DNA from 3 places in the Streptomyces sp. NPDC001156 genome. Region 1 is predicted to be linked to each of the others. Evidence: riboswitches for the same ligand, from Rfam matches in the RefSeq annotation. Region 1 holds a riboswitch; each other region holds the start of a gene.
The links. A riboswitch is a leader RNA that binds a small molecule or an ion and turns the genes downstream of it on or off. The one in region 1 is predicted to bind cyclic di-AMP.

Region 1 (3,265 bases):
TACGACCGGCATGTGCGCCCGGCGGCGGCCACCGCCGTCGTGGTCGGCGACCTCACCGGGCTCGACCTCGACGCGCTTCTCGGGGAGACCCTCGGCGCCTGGACCGGCGCGCCCGCCAAGCCGCGCCCCGTGCCCCCGGTGACCGCCGAGGACACCGGTCGCGTGATCATCGTGGACCGCCCCGGGGCGGTCCAGACGCAGCTGCTGATCGGCCGCGTGGGCGCCGACCGTCACGACCGGGTGTGGCCCGCCCAGGTGCTCGGCACCTACTGCCTCGGTGGCACCCTCACCTCGCGTCTGGACCGGGTCCTGCGCGAGGAGAAGGGCTACACGTACGGAGTGCGGGCGTTCGGCCAGGTGCTGCGCTCCGCGCCCGATGGCACGGGCGCCGCGATGCTCGCCATCAGCGGCTCCGTCGACACGCCGAACACCGGCCCGGCGCTCGACGACCTCTGGAAGGTGCTGCGCACGCTCGCCGCCGAGGGGCTGACGGATGCCGAGCGGGACGTCGCCGTGCAGAACCTGGTGGGTGTCGCGCCGCTCAAGTTCGAGACTGCGGCGGCCGTCGCGAGCACGCTGGCCGACCAGGTCGAGCAGCACCTCCCGGACGACTACCAGGCGAGGCTGTACCAGGCGCTGTCCGCCACGGGCACGGTGGAGGCCACGGCCGCCGTCGTGAACGCGTTCCCGGTCGACCGGCTGGTGACCGTCCTGGTGGGCGACGCGGCAGCGATCGAGGAGGCCGTCAAGGCGCTGGGTATCGGCGAAGTGAGCGTCGTACGGGCCGAGTAGAGCGACGCCGTGCGCCCGCGAGGCGCAACCCGGTGCGATCGCGACCTGGTTGAAAGACGGGTGCGCGTCGCACGGCGGGTACATGAGGGCCCTGGTGCCTTTTCCGGCACCAGGGCCCCACTTGTGTGCTATTTGTCCGTATTGCCATAGAGGTTGCCTCTCTGCCCTGTGGGATGCGCTACAAACACTCTGTTCGGTTTGGTGATTGAAAGACCGTCCTCTTAGCGTCTCTCAGGCTGTCCGTCAGACAGTGCGCCGCACCCGCGGCGCCGGACAGTCATCGCCGAGTCCCCGTACGGCGCGAGCCAGGGGAGCCGGGGACCCACCTTTCGTGGCCGCCTGCGCGGCCGACGGAGCCCGCTGTCGCCGCCTTCGTGGCCTTGGCGGGCACAAGTCCCTGGGGTGAATCGGGCATGCGCCCGTAGGAGACCTTCCTGCTCCGAACCCGTCAGCTAACCCGGTAGGCGAGAAGGAAGGAAAGGACCAGCCACTTCATGGCGTTCACCTGCGCCACCGGGAAGCACCGGCGGCCGAGCCGCGTCATGCGCACGACCACCAGCGCCGTGGGCGTCGCGGCGCTCACCACCACCGGTGTCATCGGCGCTCTGACCACCCCGGCGTTCGCCGCCGGCGACCCCGTCCAGCAGACCGGCCTGATGCAGGCCGTCACCCTCGGCGACTCGGTCGCCCAGAAGATCGACGCACAGGCCGCCGCCCAGAGGCAGGCCGCGGAGCAGAAGAAGGCCGAGCAGGCGGCGCGTGTGCGTGCCGCGGTGAAGGCCGCGCAGGACCGCGAGGCCAAGGAGCGCGCCGCCCGCGAGGCCGAGCGTCGGCGCCTGAACGCGTATGTGGCGCCGATCTCCCACTCCTATGTCTCGACCGGCTACAAGACCGGCGGCTCCCTGTGGTCGTCCGGCACCCACACCGGCATCGACTTCCACGCCGGGACCGGCACGCCCGTGCACGCGGTCGGCTCCGGCACGGTCGTCGAGACGGGCTGGGGTGGCGCGTACGGCAACCAGATCGTCATCAAGATGAACGACGGCACCTACACGCAGTACGGCCACCTGTCGTCGATCGGTGTCTCCGTGGGCGAGACGGTCACTCCGGGCCGGCAGATCGGCCTGTCCGGGGCCACCGGCAATGTCACCGGGCCGCACCTGCACTTCGAGGCCCGTACGTCCCCGGAGTACGGCTCGGACATCGACCCGGTCGCCTATCTGCGGTCGCACGGCGTGAACGTCTGACGACCCGCCCGAAGCAGGCGCGCGCCCCTGGAAGGCCCCGGCTCAGCAGCCGGGGCCTTCCTCTTTCGAACGGCTGTCTGTCCAAAAAATATCCATGGATTCCGGCCCGCGGTCGGAAATTCCGGTCCGCTGCAATAGAGTCGGTTGAACACGTCAATCGGCGACGTTTCGCGGGGATTAAGGCGGAGGTCGGGCATGCGTATTCCGGCGCACTCGGTATGCACGGCGATCCGTGATGACATCGTCGCGGGTGTCTACGAGCGCGGCAGCCGGCTCACCGAGGAGCTTCTCGCGCGCCGGTACGGCGTCTCCCGCGTCCCCGTGCGCGAGGCGCTGCGCACGCTGGAGGCCGAGGGGTTCGTCGTGACTCGCAGGCACGCGGGCGCGTGCGTGGCGGAGCCCACCGAACAGGAGGCCGCCGACCTGCTGGAGATGCGGATGCTGCTGGAGCCGCTGTGTGCCGCGCGGGCCGCGCAGCGCCGCACCGAGGCCCACCTCAAGGTGCTGCGCGGCCTGGTCAGACTGGGTCAGGAGCGGGCCAGGAAGGGCGGCAGCGAAGATCTGCGCTCTCTGGGCGGCTGGTTCCACGAGACGCTGGCGCAAGCCTGCGGAAGCCCCGCGCTGACCTCCACGCTGGCTCAGCTGCGGCACAAGATCTCCTGGATGTACGCGGTCGAGGCACCGGCCGGCCCGGTGGAGTCCTGGGCGGAGCACGGCGGCATCGTGGACGCCGTCGCACGCGGGGACAGCGAGCGGGCGCGGGCCATCACGGCCGTGCACACCGAGCGTGCGACCGCGGCGCACCGGCTGCGCATTCCCGGTGCGACGGACCGGGCGGAGCGCGTGAGGACTTCGCAACATGCCGTAAACATGTCGGGACTGCGTCATTAACATGGGCGACGTATACAAAGAGAGATATTCGGCAGGGGTTTATTCAGGCTGCCTTTTCCCGGGCGCACGGAAATCCGGTGCGTGCGATATCTGTGCGACTTGCGCGCTATTCGATGTGGCCTGCTGAATTTCCTGCGCGGCCGGAGGCGGTGCGAGGGCGGCATGTTGGTGGAACGTCGCACCGGGTGACCGTGCGAGGGTGCCTCGCGCACCATGGCGGCCGCTCGGCCGGGACCGGGGTGTGGGCGCTCGGTGATGGCAGGCCTGAGGAGCCGCGCTGACGGGTGCCGTGAACGGGTGCGAAAACGGCGGAGCCGCGTCTGCCCGAAGGCCGA
Region 2 (3,265 bases), on a different contig from region 1:
CCCGACGGTGCGCCGCAACCCGGTCCTTGATGTCCTTGAGGGCCTTGGCGCGAGCCTTGGCGAAGTCGCGTATCACCTGCTGCTGAGGCACGCTCGCGCCCTCAGCCAGCCACGGCATCCCCCTGCGGGCCTCGGTCAGCATCTTGTCGAGCTGAGCCGGGCCACACGTCAGCTTCTCGCCTGTTGCCCTGGCCTGCACGTGGACCTGTTTGGACTTGGCCACGCATTCGTTCCAGATCCACCGGCAGCGATCCCACTCGGCTTCGAGTCGGCGCCTGGCCGTGTTCGACAGGCGCACACGGAAGGTGTACCGGGCATGCCCGGCGTCCTTTGTGGCCGCTGCTGTCGTCATGCATCCGAACCTACCCGGGAGGACTGACAGTTGAGAGTTCTTGATCATCGTGGGCGACATCACCGCCGTGCGGGGTCGACACCGGATCGCCCTGACGGCGATCCGGCTACCCCTGCCCTGCTCCGCAGGAGTCCGATTCATCCCCGGCCTGAAGGCCGGCGCATCCTCGGAGGAACCCGGTGAAGAGCTCAACGGCGCGTGGGGCAGGGGGAGTCGAGCCGCCGGTCGCCGTTCCCGGGGGCCGTGACGTGAGGGAGGATATCCGTGCGTGCCGGGCTGCGTGGGATATCGGATGCCGTCCGGTAACCGCCCGAACGCTGAGGTGTTTCCATCCGTATTCTCTGATCATGGCCGCACCCCTCGCTTACTCGCTCATCGCCACTGACCTGGACGGAACGCTGCTGCGTGGTGACGACACGCTCTCCGACCGGTCACGGGCCGCACTGGAACGGGCCACCGCGGTCGGTGCACAGCACCTGGTGGTGACGGGGCGCCCGGCGCCGAGGGTGCGACCGCTGCTCGACGACCTCGGCGGGAGGGGGCTTGCGGTGTGCGGACAGGGCGCGCAGGTGTACGACGCCGGCGCTCAGCGGCTGCTTTTCTCCGTCACCCTGGACCGGGAGTTGGCCGAAACCGCGCTCGGCAAGATCGAGGCCGAGGTGGGGCAGGTGTACGCGGCCGTGGACCAGGACGGAGTGCACGGGCTCACGCTCATCGAGCCCGGCTACCAAATGCCGCATCCCACGCTGCCCGCGGTGCGGGTGGAGCGGCGCGAGGACCTGTGGTGCGAGCCCATCAGCAAGGTGCTGCTGCGCCACCACGCCCTGTCCGACGACGAGTTGGCGACGGTGGCCCGTGGCGTGGTCGGTTCCCTGGCTACGGTCACCATGTCGGGACCCGGCACCGTCGAGCTGCAGCCGAGCGGCGTCACCAAGGCGACGGGGCTCGCGCTGGCCGCCGGTTTCCTGGGCCTGAGCCCGTCAGGGACCATCGCTTTCGGGGACATGCCCAACGACATCCCCATGTTCGACTGGGCGGCGCAGGGCGTCGCCATGGCCAACGCCCACCCGGAACTCAAGGCGGTCGCCGACGAGATCACCACGTCGAACGAGGACGACGGCGTCGCCGTCGTCCTCGAGCGGCTGTTCCCGGCCGCCAGCCCCCGGCCGCCAGCCCCCGGCCGGCGGCTGCCGGTCAGGCGCTGACGGCCCGCGGACCTCAGTAGGCGCTGTTGACGTTGTCGATCGAGCCGTACCGGTGGGCGGCGTAGTTGCACGCGGCCGTGATGTTCGCGACCGGGTCGTAGGGGTCGAAGGGCGTGCCCGACACGTGGTACGTCCGGAAGGTCGGGTCGATGATCTGGAGGAGCCCCTTGGACGGGATGCCCTTGCGGGCGTTGGAGTCCCAGAGGTTGATGGCCTTCGGGTTGCCCGAGGACTCGCGCATCACGTTGCGGTAGATGCCGTTGTACGAGCCGGGGATTCCCTTCTGGGCCATGATCGCGAGCGACTGGCGGATCCAGCCGTCGAGGCTACCGGCGCGGGACGTCACGCTGGCGGCCTTCGTCGGAGCGGCCGGCGTGGCGGCCGAAGCGCAGGTCGCACCCATGATCGGCAGGGCGAGAACCACGGCTCCGGTCCCCGCGGCGGTGAGTGCGCGGCGGATGCGGGTGGCCTTGGAGTTGCGGTCCTGGCGACGTGCGGGCAGGGCGAAAGCGGACATGTGGCATTCCTCTCCGGCGCCTGCGAGGTGAGCTGTCGGGTTCGGGCGGGGAGGTGCCCGGCCGTGTCCTCGGTGTCGAGGCACGGCTTCACCCCAAGCCGCTCCGGCACAGTGTCCGGCCCGGCGACTTACCTGGGTCCCCCGCTCCTGCCGTGGTGGGTCGATGGCTTCTCGAGCGGCGGCAGGATTCGGCGGCCCGCTCGGGTCGAAGGGAAGGTATGCGAGAGCACATGTCGGGAACAAGCCTGGATGTCATGCTCCGACCCGATTGACCATGACATCGGGGAATAAGGGGTGTGATCCTCTTTGTCGAGAGATGCTCAACTTGGCATACGCAAAGGGTGATTGGGTGACCCGCCCGAAAGCCCCCCTCCGACGGGTGCGTGACTCAATTCACTTCGCCCTTACGTGAGGCGCGATTGGCAACTAAGGGGCTAATGTGGCAATTCGGACAGGCGGATGCGCGCACCTCTCCCGCCCGGCATTCCGGCCAATCGGGCATATTGCCCCATAAGGGCTTGAGGTGGCGATCGGATGCCTCGCCTCTATCCCGTTCCGCGGGGGATCCGCTTCTCCCATGTGCGGTGGAACACCACCTCGTAGCCGTCCTTGCAGACGACCTCGTGAGAGGTGACGAAGTCCGTCTCGGTGCAGGTGAGCTCCGCGTGCGTCTCCACCCTCGCGTCCCAGCCCGACTCCGGGCGGTGCAGCCGGACCGACCAGTCGCAGCGGATGCGGGCGGTCAACGGACCCGAGTCCTCGATGGTGTACGCCTCCAGCGCGTCCTCGCTCACTTCGAGGCCGTCGGGATACACGCGCGTGCCGTCCCGGCGCGGGTCGACGACCAGGAGCCACTCGCCCTTCGCCACGTCCCGCACCACCAGGCGCTCCGGGCGGGGTTCGTCGAGCGTGGCCGGATCGCTGACGCCGAGCGGCTCGGACTGCTCCGGTTCCTCGAAGGCGATGTGCGGCCCCTGCTCCCGGGTCCGCACCGGGAGTTCCAGCGAGCTTCCGGCGGGGTCCAGCGTGAAGCCCGCCTCCGAACCGGGCCGGGGCCACGCCCACGGCCAGTACGCGGAGGAGACGGCCAGGCGGATGCGGTGACGGGGCGGGAAGGCATGGCCGACACCGCTCAGTTCGAAGACCACGTCCTCCGTCGTGCCCGGAATCCAGGGGGCGGGCCGATCAGGA
Region 3 (3,265 bases), on a different contig from region 1:
TCCCCACCGTGGCCCCGAGCATCGCCGCGAGCACGGCGACCCCCTGCGTGGCCACGCACCCGAGGAACACGGCCCCGGGCATAGGCCGCTCCCAGCGCAGTGCGACCGGGAGGAGCAAGCCCACCCACAGCGCGAAGGCCAGCGCGAGAAGCGCCTCGGCGAGCGGCTGCCCGCCCTGCATGGACACTCCCGTGCCCAGCGTGGCGGTCGCCGCGACAGGGGCGAGTGCGGTCGCCGTGAGAGCCTGCCGAGCCCACCGGTCGCGCTCCCACAGCACCCGTACGCCGACGTCGACGACGAGCCCCAGCCAGGCGGCGGCCGTCAGGGCGAGGGCGATACGGGAGAGGACCCCGTACCCGGTCAGATGCAGCCCGACCGACAGGATGCCGGTCGCCATCACGGCGGCCCCGGTGGCGGGCGGACGCTGTGTCCACCAGGTGCGGAGCTCGGAGGTGCCTGACATGCGCCTGATGCTAGGGACGCACACGCGCGATGCGTACGGGGCACGCGCGCGGGAGGCCGAAAACAACCCCACGCGCGCGTGCCCCGTACCGGAAAGGGAAACCGGCCTCAGCCGGGCCGCACCACGCTGTGGATGATCGAAGCGCCGCCGTAGTAGACCGACTCCTCGCGGACGTATGCGCCGGGCTTCGGGGCGTGGATCATCATGCCGTTGCCGATGTAGATGCCGACGTGGCTGATGTCGTCGTAGAAGAAGATCAGGTCACCGGGCTGGGCGTCGGTGAGCGAGACCGTCGTGCCGGCGTTCACCTGGTCGTACGTGGTGCGCGGGAGCGTCGCCCCGGCGGCCTTCCAAGCGGCCTGGGTCAGCCCCGAGCAGTCGTACGAGTCCGGTCCGGTGGCGCCCCACGCGTAGGGCTTGCCGATCTGGGCCCGGGCGAACGCCAGGACCTGGTCCGCCTTCGTCGCGTTCGAGGAGCCCGTGGCGGACGTGTCCGTCGAACCGGTCGTAGTGCTCGGCGTGCTCGACTGCGCCTTCTGCTGAGCCGCCTGGCGCTGCGCGGCCTCTCGCTGCGCCGCCTGCTGCCGTGCCAGCTCTTCCGCCTGGCGCTGAGCCTCTTCCTGCTTCTTCTGCTCGATCGCGGCGAGCCGCGCCTTCTCCTCGGCGGTCAGATCCGACAGCAGGTTCCGTGCGGCGGCGAGCTTCGTCTGGATGGTCGTCTTGCTCGACCTGAGGGTCTGCTGCGACTCCGTGAGCGTCTGCAGGCTCTGGGTGGCCTCGCGCCGCTTGTCCATCGTCGCGGCCTGGTCGGTGGTGTACTCGTCGACCGCCTGCTTCTGGCGACTGGTGAGCCGGCCCATCAACTGGGTCTGGTCGAAGTAGTCCTGGGGCGAGTCGGCGAGCAGGAGCGTGGCCGTGTCGGGGGCCGCCGCCCCGGTGCGGTACTGCGCGGCGGCGAACGAACCCAGCTTGTCCCGAGCCTCGTTGAGACTCTGTGTGCGTCTGGCGACGTCGTCCAGGAGCGTGTCGACGCGCTTGCGTTGGCTGGCCGTCTTCTCCTTGGCGGCGTTGTACTTTTCGGTCGCCGACTCGGCCTGGCGGTAGAGGTCGTCGACCTTTTTCTCGACCTCTTCGATGCTCGGCTTGCCATCGGTGGAGGGCGCGGCGTTGGCCGTCTGGGAGAGCAGGGCCACGGAGGTGAGGGCCGCCGTCGCGAGGGCGGGGGTCCGTATGCCTGCGATGCGCGTGCCTGAGGGGCGGGCCTTGCGGTGCGGCGCCATGGGAGGCGACTCCTTCCGTACTCCGCCTACCGAGTTAGCTGTCGGGTTCGGGCGGGTGGTTCGGAAGGCGTGCCCTACGGCCTTGCCCCGAAAGGCGGTCGGCCGATTCACCCCAGGATCGGGTGGGTCCCCGGCTCCGGCTGCCACGAGGGCGCACCGGACTCGGCGGAAGCCGCGCGACCCGGCGACCTTCGCCGGTGGGGGTCGTACGGCCCGCCGGGAACGGTAGCCAACTGATGTGGTCTGTGTGAAGGTTGATGTTCGATATGCCCGATACATTTTCGTGACCTGGCTCATGAATCCGTCGGCCCGTGGTCAATATGGGCAGTTCTGTGATGAGTTGACTCGTTCCTGTCGCGGCTGTCGGAGGGGTGTCGTCTTCCTGTCCGCACGGGCTCGAGCGGGGTCCTGGGCAGGCATGTCGGCCCCATGCGATCCGTTTCCGCTGGTGACCGATCGATCCCGGAAGGTGACGGAGTCCTTGTGGTCGGTTTCGGAAGATCATCCATCGCAGAGCCCAGGCCGGTCGGTGTGTTTCCCGGGCGGCGGCCGGTTGTCGGTGGGGCGGCCTAGACTCGGAGAGCGATGAGCAGCCTCTTTGACGACAGCTTCCTGGCGGACCTCAAGGCCACCCCGGCCGCTGAGGAGCAGCCCCCGCCGCCCGAGGACGATCACGCTCCGGAACCGGTTCCGGACGATCTGTTCGGCGGGCGTTTCGACGTACCCCCGGACCGTGAGGCGTACTACAGGGACGGCGCGCCCCGCCCGGTCATCGACCCCCAGGCACTGCTCCAGGGGCTCAACGAGAACCAGCGCGCGGCCGTTGTGCACGCCGGCTCCCCCCTGCTCATCGTGGCCGGCGCCGGCTCGGGCAAGACCCGTGTGCTGACGCACCGCATCGCCCATCTGCTGGCCGAGCGCGGCGTCCACCCTGGGCAGATCCTCGCGATCACCTTCACCAACAAGGCCGCGGGCGAGATGAAGGAGCGCGTCGAGCACCTCGTCGGCCCGCGCGCGAACGCGATGTGGGTGATGACCTTCCACAGCGCGTGCGTCCGCATCCTGCGCCGGGAGAGCAAGAAACTCGGCTTCACATCCTCCTTCTCGATCTACGACGCGGCCGACAGCAAGCGGCTGATGGCGCTCGTCTGCCGCGACCTGGACCTCGACCCCAAGCGATACCCGCCGAAGTCCTTCAGCGCGAAGATCTCCAACCTGAAGAACGAGTTGATCGACGAAGAGGACTTCGCCGCGCAGGCCGCCGACGGATTCGAGAAGACCCTCGCCCAGGCGTACGCGCTCTACCAGTCCAGGCTCCGCGAGGCGAACGCGCTCGACTTCGACGACCTGATCATGACGACGGTGAACCTGCTGCGCGCCTTCCCGGACGTCGCCGAGCACTACCGCCGCCGCTTCCGTCACGTCCTCGTGGACGAGTACCAGGACACCAACCACGCCCAGTACGCCCTCGTCCGGGAGCTTGTCGGCACCCGTGAGCACCCCGTGGACGTACCCCCCGGCG

Region 2: linked by a shared signal. The riboswitch ahead of ACWDA7_RS10950 (transglycosylase SLT domain-containing protein) and the one ahead of ACWDA7_RS28270 (M23 family metallopeptidase) in region 1 are both predicted to bind cyclic di-AMP.
Region 3: linked by a shared signal. The riboswitch ahead of ACWDA7_RS32310 (NlpC/P60 family protein) and the one ahead of ACWDA7_RS28270 (M23 family metallopeptidase) in region 1 are both predicted to bind cyclic di-AMP.

What each region holds. Positions count from the first base shown of each region.
Region 1 is NZ_JBSFJX010000072.1:6,779-10,043, forward strand. Features, by position in the region: gene ACWDA7_RS28265 (M16 family metallopeptidase) at 1-792, shown strand, start outside; cyclic di-AMP (ydaO/yuaA leader) riboswitch at 1,064-1,273, shown strand; gene ACWDA7_RS28270 (M23 family metallopeptidase) at 1,287-2,039, shown strand; gene ACWDA7_RS28275 (GntR family transcriptional regulator) at 2,235-2,930, shown strand.
Region 2 is NZ_JBSFJX010000015.1:64,161-67,425, forward strand. Features, by position in the region: gene ACWDA7_RS10940 (RNA-guided endonuclease InsQ/TnpB family protein) at 1-352, opposite strand, end outside; gene ACWDA7_RS10945 (HAD family hydrolase) at 700-1,557, shown strand; gene ACWDA7_RS10950 (transglycosylase SLT domain-containing protein) at 1,571-2,059, opposite strand; cyclic di-AMP (ydaO/yuaA leader) riboswitch at 2,079-2,247, opposite strand; gene ACWDA7_RS10955 (CocE/NonD family hydrolase) at 2,620-3,265, opposite strand, start outside.
Region 3 is NZ_JBSFJX010000094.1:27,250-30,514, reverse strand. Features, by position in the region: gene ACWDA7_RS32315 (tellurite resistance/C4-dicarboxylate transporter family protein) at 1-463, opposite strand, end outside; gene ACWDA7_RS32310 (NlpC/P60 family protein) at 571-1,743, opposite strand; cyclic di-AMP (ydaO/yuaA leader) riboswitch at 1,752-1,921, opposite strand; gene pcrA (DNA helicase PcrA) at 2,329-3,265, shown strand, end outside.